DNA from 2 places in the Pseudoalteromonas sp. SR45-4 genome. Region 2 is predicted to be linked to the other one. Evidence: riboswitches for the same ligand, from Rfam matches in the RefSeq annotation. Region 2 holds a riboswitch; the other holds the start of a gene.
The links. Region 2 has a riboswitch for lysine ahead of dapA (4-hydroxy-tetrahydrodipicolinate synthase). Riboswitches for the same ligand answer to the same signal wherever they lie in the genome.
Positions count from the first base shown of each region.

Region 1: it holds a riboswitch for lysine, as region 2 does, so the genes downstream of both, lysC (lysine-sensitive aspartokinase 3) here and dapA (4-hydroxy-tetrahydrodipicolinate synthase) in region 2, are expected to answer to the same signal.

Region 1 covers NZ_JACJDO010000006.1:38,254-43,199, reverse strand. Annotated here, with positions in the region: gene H5058_RS04395 (4'-phosphopantetheinyl transferase superfamily protein) at 1-204, shown strand, start outside; gene lysC (lysine-sensitive aspartokinase 3) at 181-1,572, opposite strand; lysine riboswitch at 1,648-1,820, opposite strand; gene nhaD (sodium:proton antiporter NhaD) at 1,953-3,200, opposite strand; gene H5058_RS04380 (hypothetical protein) at 3,432-4,703, shown strand; gene H5058_RS04375 (condensin complex protein MksE) at 4,709-4,946, shown strand, end outside.
Region 2 covers NZ_JACJDO010000009.1:58,124-63,069, forward strand. Annotated here, with positions in the region: gene H5058_RS06150 (PLP-dependent decarboxylase) at 1-241, opposite strand, end outside; gene H5058_RS06155 (2,3,4,5-tetrahydropyridine-2,6-dicarboxylate N-succinyltransferase) at 241-981, opposite strand; gene dapA (4-hydroxy-tetrahydrodipicolinate synthase) at 997-1,881, opposite strand; lysine riboswitch at 2,034-2,231, opposite strand; gene H5058_RS06165 (DNA-3-methyladenine glycosylase I) at 2,435-3,133, shown strand; gene H5058_RS06170 (YdiU family protein) at 3,143-4,552, shown strand; gene H5058_RS06175 (OmpA family protein) at 4,883-4,946, shown strand, end outside.

The DNA of each region.
Region 1 (4,946 bases), on a different contig from region 2:
AAAGAAGCGCTCGCTAAAGCCACCAGCCGCCCTATTGCCAAGTTGCTAAGCCCTAATGTGTTTACTGAATTAACTTGCGCGCAGCTTAATGCCAGCAGTGCTGTGGTGGGTAAGTTTGATATAAGTGTAGTGAGTGAAAAAAGCACTGACTGGCAGTGCTCTCTTATTAATTTAGCTTTATTAGGCCGCGCAATCGCTCTCTAATAGTCGGCTATGAATAGCTTGCACTACGTTGTCGGATTCGCCTTGCTCGACCAAAAAGCACAAGTTATGCTTACTTGCACCGTGGCAAATTAGCCGTATATTAAAGTCACTTAATACCTGCATTAAGTTCATTTCATGCTGGCGTAACTGTATTTCTGAGCCAATAAGCGCCACTAAAGTTAAGTTATTTTCTACCGATACATGGCAAAACTCAGCAAGTTTATCTAAACACCCCTGATCAAGCTCTGGGCGCGATGCATTAGGCGCGTTATCAAGTGTTATTGCTACGCTAATTTCAGAGGTGGTCACTAAATCTACCGAAATATTAAACTCACTTAAAATAGTAAATACTCGTGCTAAAAAGCCACTAGCTAATAGCATTTCTGGGCTTTTAAGAGTAAGTAATATTTGGTTTTTGCGTTGTGTTACTGCGCGGATTCCTGGCAGTTGCGACTTTTCACGCTCAATCCAAGTACCACCACGCTCAGGTTCACGGCTCGACCCTACAAACACATTAATATGGCTGCGGCTGGCGGGTAAAATAGTTGCCGGATGCAATACTTTTGCACCAAAGGTAGCCATTTCGGCGGCTTCGTCAAAGCTGAGGCGTGCAATTGGCGTGGCTTTTACACATAAACGCGGGTCGGTACTAAAAATACCCACTACATCAGTCCAAATATGTACACTTTTAGCATGAATAGCCTCGGCCAGTAATGCCGCGCTGTAGTCTGATCCACCGCGCCCTAAAGTGGTCGTTTGGCCGTGTTCGTCGCTGCCAATAAAGCCCTGTGTAACAATTACTTGATCGTCTAACAGCGGAACAAGTAATGCGCTTGCCGCTTGTGCAGTAGCTGCAACATTAGGGGTTGCTTTGCCAAATTGACTGTCGGTTTTAAGCACTTGACGCACGTCAAAGCGTATTGCATTTAAACCTTTTGAGCGCAGCACTTGGGTAAATAAATAAGTTGATAATCGCTCGCCAAAACTTAATAGCTCGTCATGTAGCGCTTTTGTTTGTAACGTTTGGCTGGCTAGTTTTTCAAATGCCGCTAACGTCTGGGCAAAGCCCTGCTCTAAATCGGTATCTAAACTCAATTCAGCTAAAATAGCCTGCTGAATCGCTAGCACACCGTTAATATGCGCTTGGCGCTCATCTTCGCTAAGGCTGCTATTGCACAGCTCAACTAAATGATTAGTGACTCCTGCGCTGGCGCTTAGTGCAACAATACGCACGCTTTTATCTGCTACTATTATTTTACTACTGTGATCCATAGCTGCAAAGTTAGCTACGCTGGTGCCGCCAAATTTAGCAACGGTATAATTTGATTTGTTGCCTAATACTACATGTGGCACTGATTGGGTTGTCATTTCGTCTCCTTTCACGGCATCCAAACCGTAATAAAACAAGAAGAACTTGGCAGCAAATATAAGGTAAGAAAATTCACTGCCAGAAGCTCTCCACCTATATTGGTGACAGTTTTGAGGATTCAGCCCCATAAACCGAAAAACAACGACGACGACGTGTTATTTTTCTCGGCGAGTACTTCCCTCTTTAATGCTCAACGGCGTTCGTCACCTCACATTAAATACCTAAGTATCGCACCTCTTCTGAATGTTGTATTAATGGCTATTTCAGCAATCACTAATAAAACAAAACCCCAGCAATATATTGAAAAGCTCAATACTTTACTGGGGCTTTGAAAGTTATCGTTTAGACATCTAGCTGTCAAGCACTTTAATAACTAATATTAAACAAAACCAGCCATAAAATAGGAGCCGGTATAGCCTACGGTGTAACAAATTAATAAATAAAACGACAAACGTAAGTAGTTCATAAAGGTCAGTTCTTTAACTTTACTCATGGCAATAATACCCGCCGCTGAGCCTATAATTAACATAGAGCCCCCTACGCCTGTGGCATAAGTAAACGACAGCCAATGCTGTTGTGTCATTACTATATCTGCTTTTAATAACGCGGCTGTAAGTGGTACGTTATCAACGCCTGCCGACAATATACCCATTAAATAGTTTGCGTATTCAGGTGCCATTATTGTGTACAGGTCGCTAAAGTGGCTTAACATACCAACTTCTTTTAGCGCTCCTACCAGTAATAATACACCTACAAAAAACAACAAGGTGTCGTATTCTATTTCACGAATGAAATCTATCATGTCTTTGTTTATGTCTTTTTTGCGCATTAAAAATTGCGCTACTAAAAACATCATAGACAAACCAAACAAAAAGGTAAGCAATGGCGGTACACTGTATAAAACACTCAGTGTTAAGGTAGCAATAACCGTAGATAAGAAGATAACTGCAATTGTAATATCGGTTTTTTCAATGCGTTTTTGCTTGGTTTTAGTAAAGTCGAGCTGGCCATTTAAGCCAATTGACAACAGTGCGGCTAACAGCATCACACTTACAAATGCTGGCCCAATTAACAATAACAAATTGCTAATAGTTACTTTGCCATCTAAAAATATCATTAACGTGGTTACATCGCCGGTAATTAACGACACACCACCGGAGTTAACCGCAAAGATAATCAGCGTGGCGTATCTAATTAGCTTTTTGGCTTCAAGTTTTAATGATAAAACCACCGCTAAAGATATAAGCGTAGCGGTTACGTTATCGGAAATAGAAGAGAATATAAATGCAAAAACACCAACCAAAAACATTAACTTACGTTCGCTAATTCGTTTTGGCATAATCCGGTTAACAATATTTTCGATAAACCCTTTTGAGTTTAAATAGGCAACAAAGGTCATTGCCGCCATTAAAAACAACCATAAGGAGGCAATTTCTAAAATATTATGATTAAGGAGTGATTGAATCGTATCAGGGCTTTGCCCATTAATAGGGAAGATAAAAGAGATAATCCAGCAGAGCGTACCAAAAAAAAGTGTCGTTTTAGCTTTGTTTACGTGGATTATATCCTCAATAACGATCAGCAAAAATGCAATCGCTATTAAAGTCAGGATAATAGAGGAAACCATGATAATTGAACAACCTTTGGAATAATGTAAAAATTGAACCTATGAAGAAAATAGAGCCGCACATTTCGTGTGCCTATTTTCGGTGCGGATGTTATCACTATGACCTGGTAAAAACTATTATTAAATCGTTGTAAAAACGAATACCATATAGCTATCAGCGCTATTAAAATTACGAATAACTAGCTTATTTAGCTACTTATTTAACAACATACTAGGATGTATAAACGCCTTATGATCCCAGCTAAAAAGCTATTAAATACCCTTAGCGAACATTGGGGGGTGCTAGAGCTATTATTTAAACGTTTTAAAATGGCAGACTTTAGTATTAAAGATTTGCAAAATGCCATTAAACAAAAACAACCTACATGGCATAACGAGCGTATTTATAAAGAAACTAATCGCTTGTTAAATCAAGATATTATAATTCCTTTAGCGAAATCTTCGCAGCTTGAAATAAACCGTGCCATTGCCGACTTTGCTACATTTTTACTGCAAGAAGAACATTTAGGTTTAGCACAAGAAATTAGCGTATTAGTAGAGGATTTAGCCCGCCTTGGCGATCGCTTAGCTAACGCGGGCGAAGTGGAAGACTTTGACGACTTACGCCGTTTTAGCCGTATTATGGATGATCGGGTGCGCAAAATAATGAAACTGTACGCACACAACGAAAACGCCATTTTAAATATTGTTGAGCAAGCTAAATCTAATAACGCGGTGCAATCGCTGCAAAAGCGTTATAAAGCGGTAATAGAAGCGTTTGACGAATACATAGAGCCAATGCTAGAAATGGTTGATATTCGAGGCGATTTTCATGCCTGCTTTAATCTTATAGAGCAGCAAATTAGTACGCAAATAGAGCATATTGAGCAATCGGGTAAAGCATATACCGACAAACGCATGCTAGAGCAATTACGTACCCGTATTCTCGAAATGCATTTAATCGGCCGCGAAAGCCTGCGTAAAAGTGCCGACATGCTAATGCCGCTGCGTGAAGAACTACGCCGTAATAACTTAATTACCCGCCAAGCTGCAAAAGTGCTTGGGCTAGTGCGTAAAAATGGCGTAGACAATATGCTAACTGCGGTGCAACCGCATTTTGTGAGCGACGCACAGCGTTACTCGCTGGGGCAACAACGCCATATAATTGCCTATATGGCAAGTTTGGTTGAGTTTGAGCATCAAGAATATCAATTGCCTGATCAGCAAGATGTACCGCCTTTTCAAACGCCAAATATTCCCGATTACAACGATGTTAAAAGCAGCTTTGCAAAACGCTTCAATACAAAACGTAAAAAGCCGCAACCATTGCTGCAATTTTTAGACGAAAGTTACCCCGATTTAGATGCCGAAGAAATGCTGTTTTTGTATCAAAAATTAGTAAGTGACAACGAGCTTGAAAAAAGCCAAAGCGATGAAAAAGCGCGCTTTAAAATTGCCGGTCAGTATTTTTCTCTTTATCCCTATAATTCACAGCCGCAAACACCTAGTAAGGCAGATGAGTAATCACCATGACACAAATAAACTTAAACGAGCTTACCCACTTACAAGCAATTAATAAAAAATTAGTGGCGGGTTATCATATTTGCGAACAAGACAACCTAATGTGGCAAGAGCTGGATCAAAACATAGACGCGTACAGCGCGCTATTTAGCGCCCTAGGTAATGAGCTAAAACACGACAGCCGTGGCTTTTATTACTTTAGCAGCGACGAAAGTACACCCAATATGGGCAAAATATCCCGTGCTA
Region 2 (4,946 bases):
GTACTTGCTCAAGCTCGCCTTTACTGGCTACGTCAAAATTAAACCCGGCGTTATCTAAGCATTGAATAATTTTAGACAGCGGATTCGCTTTAACCGCATACCAAAGTTTTACCTCGGTTTGTGCGACCAATTGTGCCAAGTGACTATTTAGCGTATCTAGGTCGTAAACAAAAAATGGGCTATCGAGTTGGCTTGATAATTCATTAATTGCCGTTTTAACGCCCGTGCTCAAAAAGCTCATTAACGTAAAACCTCTTCAAGTAGTAATGATGCATCACTTTGCTCATCGCGGTACTTAACAATTAACGCGCACGACATGCTTAAACCTTGTGCACGCGCCCATTCGTTTGAAGCAGGGCGAGAGCCTGGTATTACAATAGCGTACTCAGGAATTGGCTCGCCTTTGTCAAGTTGGCGCTCGTTTACACAGTCGTAAACCGGAATTGTGGCCGATAAACGCACACCAGGGGCAAGTACTGCGCCTTTTTTAATTACTACGCCTTCAACAATTACGCAGCCTGCGCCAATAAATGCATCATCTTCAACTACCACTGGGCTGGCACCAATTGGCTCTAACACACCGCCAAGTTGCACGGCTGCGCTAAGGTGGACATTTTTACCTACTTGCGCGCACGAGCCAACTAAAGCGTGACTATCTACCATAGTGCCTTCGTCAATGTATGCGCCAATATTTACATACGCTGGTGGCATAATAATAGTGCCTTTAGCTACATAAGCACCACGGCGAACGTTTGAGCCACCCGGGACCATACGTACGCCATCGGTGGCACTAAACTGTTGTGGCGCTAAGTTATGTTTATCAACAAAGCCACCGACAAATTCGGTGTTTGTACCATTTTTAAAGGCTTCTAAAATACCCTGTTTTACTGCAACGTTAGCCTGCCATTGGCCGCTTTCGTTTTGTGATGCTGCGCGTACTGCGCCCGACTCTAAATTATTTAATAGTTCTAACCAGCTCATTATAAAAACCTATGTTTAATGCCAAGATAAAATGGTGTTGTTTGCTTGTTCAATGCACGTTGTTTGCGTTAATTCGAGGTGAGTTAACGGTGGGCGTAAATACGAACTCGTTAATCGCCCTTGTAAATGCATGAGTACTTTAACGGGAATGGGGTTTGCTACAGTGAACAAGCTACTGATTGCGCTTGACCACTGAGTAAATAAATTGGGGTATTGGCCACTTAGGCTACGCTGTACGAATTCGTGAGTTTGTAGCGGCCAAGCATTAGCTGCTACCGATACCAGCCCTTTAGCGCCGGCTTGGGCAAAGTAGGGCATAAGCGCATCGTCGCCGCTAAAAATAGCTAAGTTAGGAGCCGCTTGACGGTAAGCTTCAAATTGCGCAATGTTGCCACTGGCTTCTTTAAGTGCCCATAGGTTTTTATGTTGTTGTAGGTTTTGAATGGTTGCCACTGGAATATCGACAGCGCTTCGCCCTGGTACGTTATAAAGCATACAAGGGTGTTTACTTATATTTAAAAGGCTTTCAAACCAATGGGTTTGCCCAATTACACCGGGCTTTGCATAAAGCGGCGAGCCAAGTAAAAAGCTATGAATAGGCAAGTGGTTACAGTATTCAACCCAGGCTAATTGCTGTTTGAGGTTCATACCACCTACAGCCACCATTAAGGGTACATTAGGCGATAATTGGCACACGTGTTCAACAATGGCTTGTTGCTCTTTAAGTGTTAAGGCTAAGCCTTCGCCTGTGCTGCCTAGTAATAAAATAGCATTATTGGCAGCGGCTTGCTCAGCAACCAAAGTGGTTAAGGTGCCATAGTCGATTGTACCGTTTTGATTAAACGGAGTAACGAGCGCCGTCCAGACTGAGTAGTCATCTAAATTAAAGTTTTTGATCATCTCTCGCGAACTTATAGAATGTTCGGTGAGTTAAGAAGCTATATAGGAAAGAGCCGCATTAACATCGTTCGAACAAATACCCACGTGTAGGGTATGTTATAATTCGAAGAGCGAATGGGCTTAAATAATAGGGCGCACGGCCTTATTATACTAAGACCAGAAGCTCTCCACCAAACTAATAAGCTACGTTTAAATAGCTATTGGTGACAGTCGCTAGGATTCAACCTAGTCGCCCGAAACAACAATGACACAAATATTGTTGTTTCTCGGCGTTGATTCCCCTTACGTATGCTCAATGGAGTTTGTGCTCCTAACATACGCTACCTGAATAACGCACCTCTTCCAGCCCTTTATATTTGTACTGCTAGCAATACAAATATAATTAAATAGGGTAAGTGCAATGATTAAATCATTTTAGCCATCTGGGTGTCAAGCAGCTAAGTGCAGATAGTGTCATCGATTTTGGTAACGGTTACGTATAAGGACAATTTCCCTTAAACTAGGGGGTAATCGCGGCGCGAAATTTGTAACTGCAAAATAAGGTTTCAAGCAGATGGAAAAATTTAATGATATTTATCAGCGAGCAGTAGAGCGAAAAGGCTCAACACAAATGCTACAGCAACTACTCGCTAAACCTGCATCTAAGCGACAATTAGTAGCTTTAAGTGATGATGATTGGCTGGAAGAGTTTACGCGCAAGGTTTTTCAAAGTGGCTTTTACTGGTCGGTTATTAACAGCAAGTGGGCAGGCTTTAGAGAGGTTTTTTGGCAGTTTAGCGTTGAAAAATTATTAATGATGCCACCCGATATGTTGGAGCAAAAAGCCAGCGACGAGCGTATTGTTCGCAATTATAAAAAAGTAAAAACGATCCCCGAAAATGCGTTCATGATCCATGAGGTTACCCAGCAACATGGTAGCTTTAGTCAGTTTATTGCAGACTGGCCAAGTGAAGATATTATTGGTTTGTGGGCGTACTTAAAAAAACACGGTGCACGCTTGGGTGGAAATACCGGCCCTTATACTTTGCGTGCATTGGGTAAAGATACCTTTTTATTATCGCGGGATGTTGAGAGTTATTTGCGCGCGCACAAAATTATTGATGGTGGCTTACAAACTAAAAAGTCGTTAACTGCAGCGCAAGCGTTCTTTAATGAATTACAGCAACAAAGCGGTTTGAGCATGCAAGAGCTAAGCTTAATTATAGCCTACAGTGTAGGCGATAATCGTGTAGGTATAAGCCAACAACAGTAGAGGGTAGTTATGAATTTAATGCCAAGGTACAGACAAGTAGCCGACAATTTTGCAATTGAAGATCGCCCATCTAAGGTGGCCGCCCCACAGCTATTACTTTGGAATGACAGCTTAGCTAAAGCGTTTAATATTAATGTCGTTCCTGAGTTACGGGCCAGTACTTTTAGCGGCAACGAACAGCAAGTAATTGCAGCGGTTGCACTGGGATACTCAGGGCATCAATTTGGACATTTTTCACCACGTTTAGGCGACGGGCGTGCTCATTTGCTAGGTGCAGTAGAGGATGCGCAAAACCAGTTGTGGGACATTCAATTAAAAGGCTCTGGTGCCACTCCTTACTCTCGTGGTGGCGATGGCCGCTGTGCACTTGGCCCAGCAATTCGTGAATATATAATGAGCGAAGCAATGCAAGCGTTAGGTATAAAAACTACGCGCTGCTTAGCTGTGGTTGGTAGTGGCGAAACAGTGTACCGAAACCCACCTCAACCTGGCGCTATTGTAACGCGCTTAGCCAGTAGCCATATTCGTGTTGGCTCGTTTCAGTATTTAGCAACGCAAGGCGACGTTGCAGGGCTTAAAAACCTTGCCGACTTAGCTATTGAGCGTCATTACCCAAAAATTCAAGCAACAGGACCTGAGCGCTATTTAGCATTTTTAGCTGCAGTGATTAAAAACCAAGTTGAGCTGGTGGTTAGTTGGATGCGAGTAGGCTTTATACATGGGGTAATGAATACCGATAATACGCTGGTTAGCGGCGAAACTATCGACTATGGCCCATGTGCCATGATGAACAGCTTCGATTTTGATACCGTGTTTAGCTCTATTGATAAGCAAGGGCGTTATGCATTTGGTAATCAACCTAATATTGCTAACTGGAACTGCGCCCGCTTAGCTGAGAGTTTAATACCGCTTGTAAATGATGACGACGAACAAGCTGTGGCGTTAATGACCCCAATAATAGATGGTTTTGCTGAGCAATTTAATGTTGAATTTAGTGCAATGTGGGCAAAAAAACTGGGCTTAGCTGGCACAGATACAGAAGATAAAGAGTTAATTGCAGAGCTATTACAGTTATTAAAAGAGCACCAACTCGACTATACCAACACGTTTGATGCACTAACCGAGTCTTTAACAGGTGGAGTGAGCATACCAGTGGTATTAGTTCAGTGGGCCGGTAAGTGGCAAAAACGTACCGATGATCGCAGCTATACCGTAATGCGCGCAGCTAATCCGCGAGTTATTCCTCGTAACCATGTGATCGAAAAAATACTTAGTGAGTATAATAAGACTGGCTCAAGTGAATTACTGCATGAGTTTATGCAGGTTATGCACACACCTTATGAAAATACTGACAAATTGGCAAAATTTCAGGATGCACCTAGCAGTGATAAAGAGTATTATACTTTTTGTGGTACTTAATTATTAGATTGAAATTTAAGTTGCTGATCATAAAAGCTCATTTAGCGGCTGCAGTGATGATTTATTATTGAGAGAAATATAAACTCAGCTAGTGAAGTCGGTATGGTTATTTAATAAATTTAGATACCAGCGATAGTATTTATTATCTAGGGGTTGGGTAAAGTAATTAATATGTCCTAAACTTACTGATACTTGTATATAGAGTGTTGAAACGAATTAATTTATCTTTTGTTAAGTATTGATTAATAAAGGATCAGGTAATATTAATAAAACTGGTTGAGCTAGAACGAATTAGCTATATTTTTTAATTGTTAAAATGGGAAGAAAACAATGAAATTAAAATCACTTACAATCGCAATCGCGTTAGCTGCAACTAGCGCATCAGCATTTGCAG